Linked DNA regions of Luteolibacter sp. LG18. Each later gene encodes a partner of the first gene's protein in a complex. Links are inferred from orthologs where the notes say so. Each region holds a gene or a part of one and is shown in the gene's direction. Other genes may lie near its edges. The genes, in order: dnaG and dnaB.

Evidence for each region.
Region 2: the proteins of dnaG (region 1) and dnaB are in contact, whole or in part, in a crystal structure (PDB 2R6A), measured with the Geobacillus stearothermophilus proteins. The link is inferred for Luteolibacter sp. LG18 from one-to-one orthologs. Residues at the interface, in WP_049624496.1 of Geobacillus stearothermophilus: Lys456, Leu457, Leu458, Pro459, Ala460, Asn463, Ala464, Leu467, Leu535, Leu536, Ile537, Ala538, Gln544, Glu545, Asp548, Tyr549, His552; in WP_033016901.1 of Geobacillus stearothermophilus: Ser13, Glu15, Ala16, Gln18, Glu91, Leu92, Asp94, Ala95, Val96, Pro97, Thr98, Ala99, Ala100, Asn101, Tyr104, Tyr105, Ile108.

What each region holds. Positions count from the first base shown.
Region 1 is NZ_AP024600.1:5,169,656-5,176,850, forward strand. Bases 2,318-5,284 are described here. They hold dnaG (DNA primase), read left to right. Parts: upstream 2,318-2,842; coding sequence 2,843-4,726; downstream 4,727-5,284. Other genes in these bases: llg_RS20645 (hypothetical protein), read right to left, coding at 2,318-2,364; llg_RS20650 (hypothetical protein), read right to left, coding at 2,489-2,659; llg_RS20660 (PA14 domain-containing protein), read left to right, coding at 4,974-5,284. Also shown: llg_RS20630 (hypothetical protein), read right to left, coding at 1-47; llg_RS20635 (hypothetical protein), read right to left, coding at 275-526; llg_RS20640 (serine hydrolase domain-containing protein), read right to left, coding at 671-1,804; more of llg_RS20645, read right to left, coding at 1,897-2,317; more of llg_RS20660, read left to right, coding at 5,285-6,320; llg_RS20665 (CAAX prenyl protease-related protein), read right to left, coding at 6,574-7,195. UniProt on the Escherichia coli protein: RNA polymerase that catalyzes the synthesis of short RNA molecules used as primers for DNA polymerase during DNA replication.
Region 2 is NZ_AP024600.1:3,840,488-3,847,643, forward strand. The notes cover bases 2,962-5,889. They hold dnaB (replicative DNA helicase), read left to right. Parts: upstream 2,962-3,669; coding sequence 3,670-5,109; downstream 5,110-5,889. Other genes in these bases: llg_RS15370 (cysteine desulfurase), read right to left, coding at 2,962-3,102; llg_RS15375 (hypothetical protein), read left to right, coding at 3,364-3,606; llg_RS15385 (hypothetical protein), read left to right, coding at 5,187-5,669; lpxA (acyl-ACP--UDP-N-acetylglucosamine O-acyltransferase), read left to right, coding at 5,726-5,889. Outside these bases: llg_RS15355 (PVC-type heme-binding CxxCH protein), read right to left, coding at 1-34; llg_RS15360 (protein-disulfide reductase DsbD domain-containing protein), read left to right, coding at 339-1,133; llg_RS15365 (redoxin domain-containing protein), read left to right, coding at 1,211-1,807; more of llg_RS15370, read right to left, coding at 1,885-2,961; more of lpxA, read left to right, coding at 5,890-6,502; llg_RS15395 (LON peptidase substrate-binding domain-containing protein), read left to right, coding at 6,541-7,156. UniProt on the Escherichia coli protein: The main replicative DNA helicase, it participates in initiation and elongation during chromosome replication. Travels ahead of the DNA replisome, separating dsDNA into templates for DNA synthesis.

The sequences.
Region 1 (7,195 bases):
CCCAGCTCGTAGGCGACCCTAAATTCCCGCACCCGGGCCAGCTCCATCAAGCGGACCTCGTTGGCCGGAATCTCCACCGGCCGGAAATGAAACCCCTCCGCGGACACAGGCTGCGCTCCACCGAGCAAACCAAATCCCGCCATGGCATGGATCAAAGTGCATGTCTTCATCGCACTTCGTTTCCAACCACACACCCCGGCCCACTTCAACCGGGTTCCATCGCTTTACGCCGATTTTACCGTGCCGTGTTTCCGCTGGTTACACACTGCTGATTTCAAATCAGCCCCAGATGGGATGGCAAAGACTGGAGAAGAAGCTGCCGCGATTCATTTCCACTACCTTTTGCCTCACGAATCATTTCCTCCACGACTCGGTGAAACTGTTGAATAGGGCCATCACCAGCTGACAGAAGGTCGCTTGCGATTCGCTCCAACTGCACAACCGCAAAATCCTCCGCCATCTGCTCTTCATCGCTGTTGGCAAAAATCAGGACGTCTTCCACGAGGATTCGGATCAGGGCATCCATGCGAAGAGATTGATGATCGAACGGGAAACGCTTCAAGTTCGTTCGCACGGGTGCAGTCCCAGCCTATTGATGCACAACAATCGACCACGTATCGAAGCACCGGACGGAATCACCCATCCAGCCAAACTGGGCAATCGCATCCCCTCACTCCCCGAACAACGCCTCGATCATGTCCGTGCTCTTCGGTCCGGGGAAGACGCTCAGCTCCATCTGGTTCATCACGTACGCGAAGGACAGGCCCGTCTCCGGATCCCCGAAGGCATGGCTGCCACCCGCGCCCGGATGGCCAAAGGCCCCCACCGACTCCCCGTAAAGCCGCCGCTTCTTGTTCCCCGCCGCGTCCACCGGGTCCTTCTGGCAGCCGCAGGTGAAACAGGTCTCCCGCATCAGGATACGGTCATCCCCCTGAACGCGGGTGGCCGCCAGCTTCGCCCGCACCGACGCGGACAGCGGGCTATCGATCGCCCCGATCGCGGCCTGATAGAACTTCGCCAGCGCCGAGGCCGTGCCCACCCCGCCCATCGCCGGGAAGCCCGCCGACCACGCCTTCGGGTCGTTCATCTCCTGCACCGAATGCAGCCCGCGCGGCGACGAAAACGCCCGCCGCACCAACGACCCTTCCTTGTGGAATTCGCTATAGAAGCCCTCCTCCAGATCCGACTTGTCCGCCTTCCCGGGATACAGCGTGGCCACGCGACCCTGCTCGCTTTCCGGCAGGCCGATCCAGAAATCGAGGCCCAGCGGAGCCCCGATCGCTTCGCGAAAAAACGCGCCGAGCGTCTTCCCCGTCAATCTACGCACCGGTTCATCCACCAGCACCCCGAAGGTCCGCGGATGATAGCCCTGCCCCTCGCCCGGTCGCCAGGCCGGAGTCTGCGCCTCGACCGCCGCCACCACTTCCGCGTGGTCCCACACGCTCGCCCGGCGATCCAGCGCCGCCAACCCGCACTGGTGGGACAGCAGGTGCGCGAAGGTCGCCTCCGCCACCGGAAACTCCGGCCACACCTCGCGGACCAGCGTTTCCGGTCCCAGCCCGTGCGTCTCCAACGCCATCAGCAGCGTGGCCGACGTGGGTCCCTTGGTCGCCGAATACACCGGCACCAGCGTCTCCGGGGTCCACGCGCGGGATTTTGCCCGGTCGGCATATCCCTCGCCGATCGACAGAATCTCCTCGCCCTGCCACCAGATCGAGACCGATGCCCCAAGCTCGTTCCGCTCGAGGAAATTTCGTTCGAAGGCGGACAGCACCTGGCCGAGTTGGGCGGGAGAAACGGACACGGGCGGAACTTCGGAACATCCCGTCCCACCACGCAAGCCAATCCCGCTCACCTTCTCCTCTGATCACTTTCCACTGCTGACTCGGCACTCCTCTAGCACTCCACCGTCAACCCCGCCAGATCCTCATCCTTCTCCGCCTCATCCCGCAGCCCCGGTTCGAGCCGGAACGCGGTTTCCAAGTGCCCTTTGGCCCGGGTGTGCTGGCCCATCACGTTCAGGTAACAAGCCAGGTTGTAATGGAACACCGCATCGCCAAACAGCGCCTTCGGCCCCCGCAGCAGCCACCTGCAGGCTTCCAGCGTGTCCCCGGTTTCATGCAGGCAGAAGGCCGCGTGCAGGAAAAACCGCGGCTCGGTGGGGAACCGCAGGCACAGCAGCCGCGCCGTCTCCGACGCCCGGTTCCACGCCTTGTGGGCCATTTCCGCCGCCAGCCGCAGCTCCAACACCGGCCGACGGATCTGGATACGCCACGGGAGCGGCGCCAGCTCGACGAGAGCCTCGTCGGCCAGGCCGAGTTCCAGCCAGCCGACAGCGGCCCGGATCCTCGCTCGATACTCCACTGGCCGGAATTAGAGCAAATCCCGGACCAGAGGGCAAGACGATCCCGCCTCAGGGGCGGGATCGGAAAAATCCCGCCCGGCATGGCGACCGGGCGGGACGAGACCAACCAGCAACCGGGAAATCCTAGCGTCGCACGCGCACCAGCGCGGGTTCCTGCTTCGGAGCGGGCCGCGCACAGCGGGCGGCTTCGGCTCCCACCCGCTTCAACAGCGCGATCAGGGAAGCGGTCACGAAATACTCCTTCAGCAACACCTCGCGGCTTTCGCCGGCCGAATTCTTGCGTACGACTTTCATGGGGATGAGGGAACCTTCCGGGTTCCAACATGAGAGCGATGCCACGAACCGGCCTCGTCTGCAAATCGTGTTAGCCCCGCCTGCGTAGTTTTCCCCCTAACCCGCCCGGATCGGTGATTTCGCGGTTTCCCGCTTCGGGGTTGGACGTCCGCATCCGCATCGCCATACTCCCAGCCCCACACCGTGTCGCAGATCCCCCAGGAAACCATCCAGCAGGTCCTCGCCGCGACCGATATCGTGGACCTGATCGGTTCCTACGTCCAACTGCGCCGGGCGGGATCCGGGTTCAAGGGCCTGTGCCCATTCCACAACGAGAAAAGCCCCTCGTTCAACGTCACCCCCAGCCGCCAGTCCTTCCACTGCTTCGGCTGCGGCAAGGGCGGCGACGCCATCGCCTTCATCCGGGAGTATGAGAACCTCCCCTTCACCGATGCCGTAAGGAAGCTTGCCGGCCGCGTGGGCGTCCCTGTCATCGAGGTGGAATCCGATCCCCAAGCCGACCAGGCCCGCCGCCTGCGCGGCCGTCTGCTGGATCTGATGCGGGAAACCACCGCCTACATCCATGAGCTGTTGCTCACCTCGCCCGACGCCCAACACGCCCGGGACTATCTGAAATCCCGCGGCTTCGGCCGGGACATGGCGGAGCGCTGGTCCATCGGTTGGATGCCGGATAACCTGCGCTGGTACACCGATTGGGCACGGGAGCGGAAGTTCACCGGCCGCGAACTGGTCGGATCCGGCATGGCTTATCTCAAGGACGAAAACGATCCCCGCTCTGGCATCGGCATCCGTTTCCGGAACCGCCTGATGTTCCCGATTCGCAACGACATCGGCGATGTGGTGGGCTTCAGCGGCCGCCAGCTCGTGGAGGACAAGCGGTCCGGCAAATACGTCAACTCCCCGGAGACCCCGCTGTTCAAAAAGAGCAACATCCTCTTCGCGCTCGACCGTGCGAAAAAGCCGATCCTCCACGAAAAGGCCGCGCTGCTTTGCGAGGGCCAGATCGACGTGATCTCCTGCCACGAACACGGCATCGAACAAGCCATCGCCGCCCAGGGCACCGCCGTCACCAGCCAGCACGCGCGGCTGCTGAAGCGCTACACCAAGTCCGTCGTCCTCTGCTTCGATGCGGACAGCGCGGGCTTCACCGCCGCCGAGAAGTCCTTCCGCGAGCTCATCATGGAAGGCATCGCCGTGCGGGTGATCGAGCTGCCGGGCGGCGACGACCCGGATTCGTTCCTGAAAGCCCACGGCGCGGAGGCCTTCCGCGGCCTGATCGCCAATGCGCGCGAGTTCTTCGATTTCAAGATCGACCGCGCCACTGCCTCGGGGGCCATGTCCCACGCGGAATCCCGCGCCGCCATCGCCCGGGAATGCGCCGCCCTGCTCGCGGTGATGAGCGACACCGCCACCCGCGAGATCCAGATGAACCATCTGGCGTCCCGCCTCCAGATGGGCATCTCCGCCATCAAGGAAGTCACCGTCACCGCGCTCAAACAACCCCAGCGCCGCGAGCACCCCACGGAAGCGTCGACCAGTCCGACCGCCGTTCCCACCCCGGTCGACCGCACTGTCGGCCTGCTGTGCCAGCTCGCCTTGAGTTCCGCCGAGGTCCAGCGGCTGCTTTCCGAGCAGTACGAAACGCTCCACGAAGCCGGCGAGTTCCTGGCCGGCATTCCACTGCTCGAGCGGATCCTCGCCGGCCACCCCGATCCCGCGGCTCCCGCCGCCGTCAATGCCTTCCTCGGCCACCTCCAGGAGGAGGACCGGCTGGCGCTCAATACCCTGCTCCACGCCGACCGCCCCCACGAGGATCCGGTGGCGGCGAGCTATGAGACCATGTCGATGCTGGCCGCGAAGGTGCTCCTCCAGCGGGACGCCCGGAACAAGGCGCTCTTGAACGATCCGGGACTTTCGCGGGAACGGCTGACCTTCCTATTGGAGGAAGGAAAGGAGATCCAGCGGCTGCTGGACGGCGTGAAGGGCCGTTTCATCGTGGAAGATATCTTGCCGCCCGCGCCAAAGAAGCCGGTGGCGAAGAAGGAGTGGAAGAAACGGGACAAATAATCCCGCAATTCATTTGTTTGCAACAATTTACCCCACTTACAGGCAAATTCGGAAAGCCAATCAAGGGCAGAATCATACACAAAGACGCCGTGCTTCTACAAGCGTCTTGGCCATAACGGTGGCATATTGGAAGCGTCTCGAAAACCCACGGCATGATGCCCGGGCGGAAAGCTGCGATCCCGCCCGGTCGCCCGTCTCATGTCGCTTGGGTTATTCGAACCGCCCATCCGAACAACCCACCACGGACATGCAACAAAACGTCCATTCAGACCACGTCCCAGCAGCACATGTGCCAGAACACCAGGACCAGAAAAAGAACACGGTCTGGCGCAAGCTCGGCGGAGGCTCGCTTTCCATTTCCATCATCGTCCATGCCGTCCTGCTGGTGATCGGCATCTTCTGGATCTTCCAGATCATCCCGGAAAAGAAGCAGGAAGTCGACTTCATGCCGAAAGGCGGCGGCGGCGGCTCCCCGGGCGTGAAGGAAGTGAGCAACAAGAAGCAGCGCGCCACCATGACCACCCCGAACACACCGCGGATGGCGGCGAAGGGCGTGGCCAGCTCGTTCACCCTTCCGGAACCGGACGCGGCCTCGGCCATGTCCAACGTCGGCTCCCTTTCCTCGGGCGGTCTGTCCGGCGGCCTTGGCGGCAGTGGTTCCGGCGGCGGCCGCGGTGATGGCCACGGCACGGGCTTCGGCTCCGGCAGCGGTCCGGGCCTCGGTGGCAACGCCAAGGGCATGAGCCCCTTCGGCATCATCGATCCGAAGGCCAATGCCTTGGTCGGCACCTTCTACGACCTGAAGCAGGATCCGAAGGGCCGCACCACCCCGCTTGGCGAGAAGACCAACTGGGGTGAGATCATGGACAGCACCCGTGACATCCTGCACGGCTTCGTGAGCCGCGGTTGGAACGAGCGCTCGCTCGCCAACTCCTATTTCCAAGCCCCGCAGAAGCTGGCCCAGACGAAGATCTACATGCCGGTTCTCCCCGCCGACGGCGCGCCGAAAGCCTTCAACTGCGACGTGCCGGGCTCCCGCTGGGTCGTCATCTACCGTGGCATGGTCCGCCCGCCGAAGACCGGCAAGTACCGCTTCGTGGGTGCCGGCGATGACGTGGTGGTGGTGCGCTTCAACAACAAGAACGTCTTCGACTACGGCTACGAATCGCCGACGGCGAACATCAAGCTGGCTGGCAAGGGCGCCGAACTGAAGGGCGACAAAGAAGACAAGGAATACGATCGCGCCCGCCGCGATCTCGCGATGCCCAAACCGATGGCGATCTACAACTACGGCTCGATGTCCCAGCGCGCCAAGTCCGACATCTCCGGCCTCGGCGTCGGCATGGAGTTCGAAGCCCGTGACAACACCGACTATCCGATCGAGATCCTGGTCAGCGAGGTTCCCGGCGGCTTCTTCTTCGCCTACCTCCTCATCGAGGAAATCGGTGCCACCTACGAGAAGGACGCCAGCGGCGCCCCGATCCTGCCGCTGTTCCGTCTGGACAACAGCCCCGCCGCTCCCGGCGAAGGCCCGCCCTACGACAAGAACGGCCCGATCTGGAAGCTCAGCGGCAAATCCCGCACCGATATCTGAACCGAACGAATGGCGCCTTTCGAGGCGCCATTTTTCTTTGGTAGCTGAAAATGCAGAAGGGAGCTGACGAGTGAACGCCGCAGGCGAAGTAGCGTAAGTTTCCAAACTTGCGCGTGGGAAGACCCGCGAAAACCCGGGCAAATCCAGTCCACCCGGGAGCAGGCCCTACCTAATTGCCCATCGTTCGGCCTCCCCACCACCGCCAACTGGAGCTGGTGGAGACAATCCGGAAGCGGAGCTTCCAGCTACATCACTACCACAGGCCATACTTCCCGTAGGCCACGATGTAGAGGCACATCAGCAGGTTCGCAGTGGCGTGCATCGCCACGCAGGCACCAAGGCTCTTCGAGCGGATGCAGAGCAGGTAGGTCAGCGAGCCGTAGAGAAATGCCATCGCGCGGTCCGGCCCGGAATGGATCGCCGTGAAGAGCCCGGTGACGACCACGAAGGACAGCAGCGAAGGCTTGCCGAACGGCTGCCGGGTCCAATCCCCTTCCCAATCCAATAGGAACCGCATCATGAACCCGCGCCAAAAGATCTCCTCGGCCAGCGCCACCACCACCGCCGCCCGGAAAAACCGCAGCACCACCGCGGTCCACCAGGCCGCGGGCGACTGGAACACGCCGGGGTCGAAGCCCTCCTTGCGCGCGGCAACCCCCAGCCACGCCCGCCAACCTTCCGGGTCGGTGTCCAGCCCGAGGCGGTCGTAGAGCGTGGTCGGCAGCAGCCACAGGCCGATGCCCGCCGCTCCGCAAAGAATCCCGACGACGGTCCATTTCACGGACCAACGGAAGTCATAGTACTTCCATCCGCGCAGCAGCAGCCCGGCGACGACCAGCGATTGCAGCGGATACATCCACTGCTCCGGCGCGCGC
Region 2 (7,156 bases), 1.3 Mb from region 1 along the record:
GCAGGAATGAGGTGAATATGAAAGCAGCTTTCATGAATGGAATGGGGCAACGCCATGTGGCGCGATGGTTCTTTCATGCTGTACGAGGAACGCCAAAACAGCTTGTAGGAATCCGTTAATGGTGTGTATTTTTACGCCATTAGGTGAATTGAGGTGGCTGCCTGGGTTCACGGCTAATCCCTAGGATAGCCTTGGTTGAACGGATGTTCTAGCCCATTCTTGGAATGTCGTTTTTCGCCAAGGCGGGCAGGCAAAACTACCTCGTCCGGACTAGTGCCGGGGTCGTTTTTCAAGGGCGGACTTGCCCTTCCCGGGATTCGCGCAAGAGTGCGGTCCTGATGAAATTCCTTTATACCCTCGCATCCTTGGCGGTGGTGTCCGGTGCCTCCGCCGCCACCCATTCCGGGCATGCCTCGGCGGAGCTGGTCGCCGCGTCTTCTTCTTATCAGGGCGCGAAGCCGGTGGAGGCTGCGATCCGGCTGGTGGTCGATCCGGAGTGGCACACCTATTGGACGAATCCCGGCGAGGGCGGGATGAAACTCGGGATCGAGTGGAACCTTCCGGAAGGCTGGAAAGCGGGGGAGGTGGGGTGGCCCGTGCCCGGCCGCTTCATGACCGGGGAGCTGCCGGGTTTCGGCTACTTCGGCGAGATCATCCTGCCGGTGACGCTCACCCCTCCGGCGGACGCGAAAGGGGAGGTGAAGATCGGCCTGAAAGTCGATTGGCTGACCTGCAATGACTCGGCCTGCATCCCCGGGGATGCAGCGCTGGATCTCTCGCTCACCGCCGCCGATCCGGCTCCGACTCCTTCTGCGGCGCTGATCGCAAAGGCGAAGGAAAAGGTGCCGCGCCCGGTGGAGGGACTGGTGCTCGACGTGAAAGAGGACGGCAAGAATCTGGTGCTGACGCTTACGGCTCCCGCGGCCAGTGATCCGGCGGCGTTCCAAGCATTCCCCGCAACGCCCCAGGTGGTCGATGCGGCGGCGAAGATCCAGTTTGCCAAGACCGGGGACGGCTGGACCGCCACGGTGGCGAAGAGCGAGTATCTCAGCGGCGCTCCCAAAGCCCTGGAGCTGGTGTTGGACGGCGGCAAGCTGCCTCACCCGGCGAGGGTGGTGTGGGAGAAGAAATGAAATCTTCCGCGAAAGTCATTGGACAAAACCGACGTCCTTTCCACGTTACGGACGGATATTCCCATCCACCAACCTCAATGAAAACGCTCATTACCTCCGCCATCGCGGGCATCGTTGCCCTCGCCGCCGCCCATGCCGCCGACGTCGGCAAGCCCGCTCCGGACTTCTCCGCGAAGGACGCCAAGGGTGCCACCGTTTCCCTCGCCGACCTCAAGGGCAAGGTCGTCGTGCTCGAGTGGAACAACTTCGGCTGCCCCTTCGTGAAGAAGCACTACGGCAGCGGCAACATGCAGAAGCTCCAGGAAACCTACACCGGCAAGGGCGTGGTCTGGCTCACCGTGAACTCCTCCGCCACCGGCAAGGAAGGCTCCCTCGACGCCGCCGCGGCGCTGAGCAAGACCTCCGAGGAAAAGTGGAAGGGCTCCCACTACCTCATCGATGGCGATGGCAAGGTCGGCAAGGCCTACGGTGCCAAGACCACCCCGCACATGTTCGTGATCGGCAAGGACGGCACGCTGGTCTACAACGGCGCGATCGACTCCAAGCCCACCCCGAAGCCGGACGACATCGCGTCCTCCGAGAACTATGTGGCCGCCGCCGCGGATGCCGCGCTCGCCGGCAAGCCCGTCACCACTTCCAAGACCGAGCCCTACGGCTGCGGCGTGAAGTACTAATCGGATCGTAGATCATCCGGATTTTCCCAAGGGACGGCGCGAGCCGTCCCTTTTTGTAGCTGGCAGCGCCGCTAGGGCTACCCCAGCATCAGCGCCGCTTTCTTCACCGCGGAGACGAGTGCGGCCACGTCCTCCTCCGTGTTGTAGAGCGCGAACGAGGCGCGGGTGGTGCCGGTGATACCGAAGCGTGCCATCAGCGGCTGGCAGCAATGGTGGCCGGTGCGGACGGCCACGCCCATCTGGTCCAGCAGGGTGCCGAGATCGTAGTGGTGCACGCCCTTGATGGCGAAGGAGAGCGCGCCCGCGCGGTCGTCCGGGCCGTAGAAGCGGATGCCCTCGATATCCGAAAGGGCAGCGGCAGCGGCGCGGATGAGCTTCGTTTCGTGAGCCCGGATTGCATCGAGGCCGATGCCATTCACATAGTCCAGCGCGGCCGCGAGCGTGATGCCTCCCTCGATGTTCGGGGTGCCGGCCTCGAACTTGAACGGCAGGTCGTTGTAGGTGGTTTTCTCGAAGGTGACCTCCTTGATCATTTCGCCACCGCCGCGGAAGGGCGGGATCGCTTCCAGCACGGAGCGCCGTCCCCACAGCACGCCGGTGCCGGTGGGCGCGTAAACCTTGTGGCCGGAGAAGGCGAGGAAGTCGCTGCCGAGCGCCTGCACATCCATCTTCAGATGCGGTGCGGCCTGGGCGGCATCGATCAGCACCAGCGCGCCCGCGGCTTTCGCCTTGGCGGTCATCTCGACCACCGGATTGACGGTGCCGAAGGCGTTCGAGATCCAGTTGAAAGCCACGAGCTTCGGCTGTTCTTCCAGCAGCTTCGCGTAGGCGTCCTGGTCGAGCGAGCCGTCGTCGTGGCAGGGAATCACCCGCAGCGTCGCGCCGGTCTGCTCGCACAGCATCTGCCACGGCACGATGTTGGAATGGTGCTCCAGGGTGGAAATCAGCACCTTGTCGCCGGGGCCGATCAGTCCGGAGCGGGAGAGAGAGACGGAGACCAGATTGATGCCATCGGTGCAGCCGGAGGTGAAGATCACCTCGTCCGGGGATTCGGCGTTGAGGTGGGCGGCGACGGTATTCCGGGCGGCCTCGAAGCCCTCGGTGGCCAGGCGGGCCAGGAAATGAGCCCCGCGGTGGATGTTCGAATTGGTCTCCTCGTAGTAGCGCCGGGAGGCCTCCAGCACGGCCAGCGGTTTCTGGGTGGTGGCCGCGTTGTCCAGATACACGAGCGGGCGACCGTTCACGGTTTGGCTCAGAATCGGGAAATCACGGCGAAGGGAGGCGGCATCCAGCATGGCGTGCGGGGACCATGGCATGGGAGATTCCACCCGCCAAGGCTTAGGGGCGGATTTGAAAGGTATGGCGGTTTGGCCACCTGTTCACTTGGCGCTCCACCGAACCGGTCCCTAAAATCCGTCCGTTCATCCGTGAACCCGGGCACGGCGTTCCCGGATGAACGGACGGATTTTAGGTCGGTGGCCGGGGGAGGTGGGTTGGAGGAATTCCGCCCGGAGATTGTAGCGGACTCCTTCGATGGGACGCGCTATCCCTTTCCCATGGAGGGCGGGAAGAAAATCTGGTTTCCGGCGAAGCGCTACGGTTGGGGATGGGGGCCGCCGGTGTGCTGGCAGGGCTGGCTCGTGCTCGGCCTTTGGACCGCAATGGTGGCGGTCGGCGCGATCTGGCTGCGGGAAAACCTTTCTGCCTACTTTCTTTTCATGGCGATTGAAATAATCGCTTTAATCGCCATTTGCTGGTGGAAAGGCGAGACTCCGAAGTGGCGCTGGGGTGGAAAATAGATTCATAGGAGGGGTCGCTGATTGACCCGGGGGGAGGGCATCGGGCATGCTCCCGCCCCGCTGATGCCGCCCGAGATTCTGAGTTCCCCGTCCGCCGCTCCCTCCCTCCAACAGTCCTCGACCGCGGTGGAAGACGTGATGCGGTCGCTGCCTCATGCGCTGGGGCCGGAGAAGAGCATCCTCAGCTCCATGCTTCAGGACGGGCAGGAGTACATCGGCGCGGCGATCGAGGAAAAGCTCACCAAGGACCACTTCTACCTTCCGGCGCACGCCACCCTCTACGGGTTCCTCGTGGATCTCTACGAGGCCGGACAGGAGGTCGAACTCGTCTCGCTGGTCCAGAAGCTGCACGACAAGGCGCTGATCGACCACGTCGGCGGCCCGTCCTCGATCTACGATCTTTTCACCTACGCGCCGTCCGCGGGGCATTTCCGCCACCACCTCCAACTGGTGAAGGACAAGCACGTCCTGCGCGCCATCATCCAGACCGCGAACTCCGCCATCGCCCGCGCCCACGAATCCCCGGACGAGGTGAACGAGCTGCTGGATTCCGTGGAGGCCAGCGTGCTGGGCATCCGCGAGGGCTCGGAAACGAACAAGGCTCCGAGCACCAAGCAATCGGTGACGGAGGTCATCGAGCAGTTCGAGGCGCTCCTTTCCGGCGACCGCGGCGCGCAGGGCATTCCGACCGGCTACGAGATGCTGGACAAGATGTGCAGCGGCCTGAAACCCGGTGAAATGTTCGTCGTCGCGGCCCGTCCCTCGATGGGTAAGACCTCGTTCATGATGAACATCGTGGAGCACATCTGCATCGACCAGGGGAAGCCCGCGATGGTGTTCTCCTGCGAAATGAGCACGTTCCAGATCGTGCAGCGTCTGCTGTTCTCGCGTGCCCGTTTCGCCATGAGCCAGCTCAACCGCGGCTACACCCCGAGCAAGGGCGACCTGCAGCGGATCCAGCGCGCGGCCTTGGAAATTTCCGCCGCGAAGCTGTTCGTGGACGATACCGCCGGCATCACGATCAACGAGATGCGCGCCAAGGCCCGCCGCAAGAAGCGCGACGAGGACATCCAGCTCATCGCGATCGACTACCTCCAGCTCATGAAGTCCCGCACCAAGCAGGCGGAAAACTCCCGTGAGCGTGAAATCGCGGAAATCTCCGCCGGCATCAAGGGCCTGGCCAAGGAACTCGGCATCCCAATCGTCATCCTCGCCCAGCTCAACCGTGGTCCGGAAGGCCGAACCGGCAAGAACGTCGGTGTGCCCCGCATGTCCGACCTCCGTGAATCCGGCTCCATCGAGCAGGACGCCGACATGGTGGGCCTGCTCTACCGAACCGCCTACTACGCCGAGGACGCCGAGGCAAAGGCTGCCGAGGAAGGCCGTGCCGAGCTGGTGCTGGCGAAGAACCGTAACGGTGAAACCGGCCACATTCCGCTCACCTTCATCGCGGACCTGATGCGCTTCGAAACCGGTCGCCCGGCGGATGAGCCGCAGTCCTGACGTCGTTCTTGAGACAAAAAGGGGCTGTCATCCGGCACGCCATCCGCTAGAAGGGCCCTGTGTTTCAAACGCGATCCATGGTTCTGGCGGCGGTCTGCCTGATGCAGGCGAGCTGCGCCACGCACTACTACAACGTCCGGGAAGAGCGGGAGGCTCCGGTGCTGGCGAAGCGTCTGGAAAGCCCGATCAACCGCGCCCCCGCCGATCCAGCCGGTCGTGTGCTGGTCCATTCGGGCATCGCCACCTTCCGCGGCTACAGCCGCCCACCGGCGAAGGCTCATGATCTCGGGGAAACCACGCCCGCGAAACGTCCGCGGCTCGCGCTCTACACCGCCGGCCTGTGGCCCGCCAAGACACCTGCGAGCCGCACCCTGCGCCTGGTGGAGAAAACGCCCGCGCGGGACAAGGTCACCGACTATCAACTCCAGTATGTGAAGCGCGTTTCCATCTGGGAACGCTTCCGGTTCCTGCACGATGACGAGCGCGTGCTCGGCCGAGCCCTCGCCTGGTCCTACGCCAAGGACCGCCGTGCCCACACCCCGGCCCGGGATCGCGAGTAGGCAAGTTTCCGCACTTCTGCGTTTCCAGTGGCGGAGCCGGACTCCAACATCCGGGCGTGCCGCAGATCCATCCCTCCGCCCTCGTTTCCCCGGAAGCCGTGATTGCCGATGACGTGGTCGTCGGTCCCTTCACCGTCATCGAGGCCGGGGTGAAACTGGCCGCCGGTGTCCAGATCGCCGGCCATGTCTGCATCTCCGGGGACACCGAGATTGGCGAGGGCAGCGCCATCGGCTGGGGCTCCGTGGTCGGGGCCGATCCGCAGGACCTTTCATTCGATCCCGCCACGCCCTCCGGGGTCCGCATCGGCCCGCGCAACACGCTGCGCGAATACGTGACGATCCACCGCGGTTCGAAGCCCGGCGCCTACACCATCATCGGCACCGGGAATTTCCTGATGACCGGCGTGCACCTCGCCCATGACGTCCAGATGGGGGACAACAATGTGCTCGCGAACAATGTCCTGCTCGCCGGGCACATCCGCATGGGAAACCGCGTGTTTCTCGGCGGCGGGGCGGGCCTCCACCAGTTCATCCGCGTCGGGGATTTCGCGATGGTGCAGGGGAACTCCGCCATCAGCCAGGACGTGCCGCCCTATTGTGTCGGATATGGTTCGAACCAGATCGCCGGCCTGAACGTGGTGGGACTCCGCCGCGCGGGCTTCGATGCGGAAACCCGCGCTGAGATCAAGGCCGCCGCCAAGTTGCTGCTGCTCTCCCGTCTTCCGATTTCCGAGGCGCTGGCGGAAGCGGGACAGCGCGAGTGGAGCCCGGCCGCGAGGCTGTTGATCGATGCGGTGGCCTCGCCTTCGAAAAAAGGCGTGATTGTCCGCTGATCCGGTGGAAGGTGCCGCTGTTAGCCAGACGCTTCTTCATGTCAGCCCTCCATCTTCCCGAGACCTGCGGCGTGATCCTGCTGCCGGATTGCACCCTGTTCCCGCACGGCGGCCTGCCGCTCCGCATCTTCGAACCGCGCTACCGGAAGATGCTGGAGGACGCCATCGAAGGGTCCGCTTTTTTCGCCGTCGCCCGCCTCACCGGCGAGGAAACACGGAATCCCGCCGAATGCACCGACAAGATCGGCACCATCGGTCTGGTCCGTGCCTCCCACGAACTCGAGGACGGAACCTCGCAGCTCCTGCTCCACGGCGTGATCCGCGTGAAGTTCACGCACTGGCACCTGGACAAGCCCTATCCCTATGCGACGATCGAACCGCAGATCACCTTCTTCGAGCCCGAGTCCCAGGCCGAGGCGGCGGTCAAGACCCTGCGGGGCGCGGTGGAGGACGCCATCCGCGAGCTGCCGGACGATGTGAAGCAGCAGGTGATGACCCTGCTTTACCGCGCCGATGAGCCGCCGCTGCTCACCGACATCGTGGCCCAGCAGTTCATCCACGATCCGGAACTGCGCCAACGTATCTTGGAAACGGATTCCGCCGGCAAGCGCATCGGGATGATTTGCGAATACCTCCGGAAGGCGACGGCGCGGG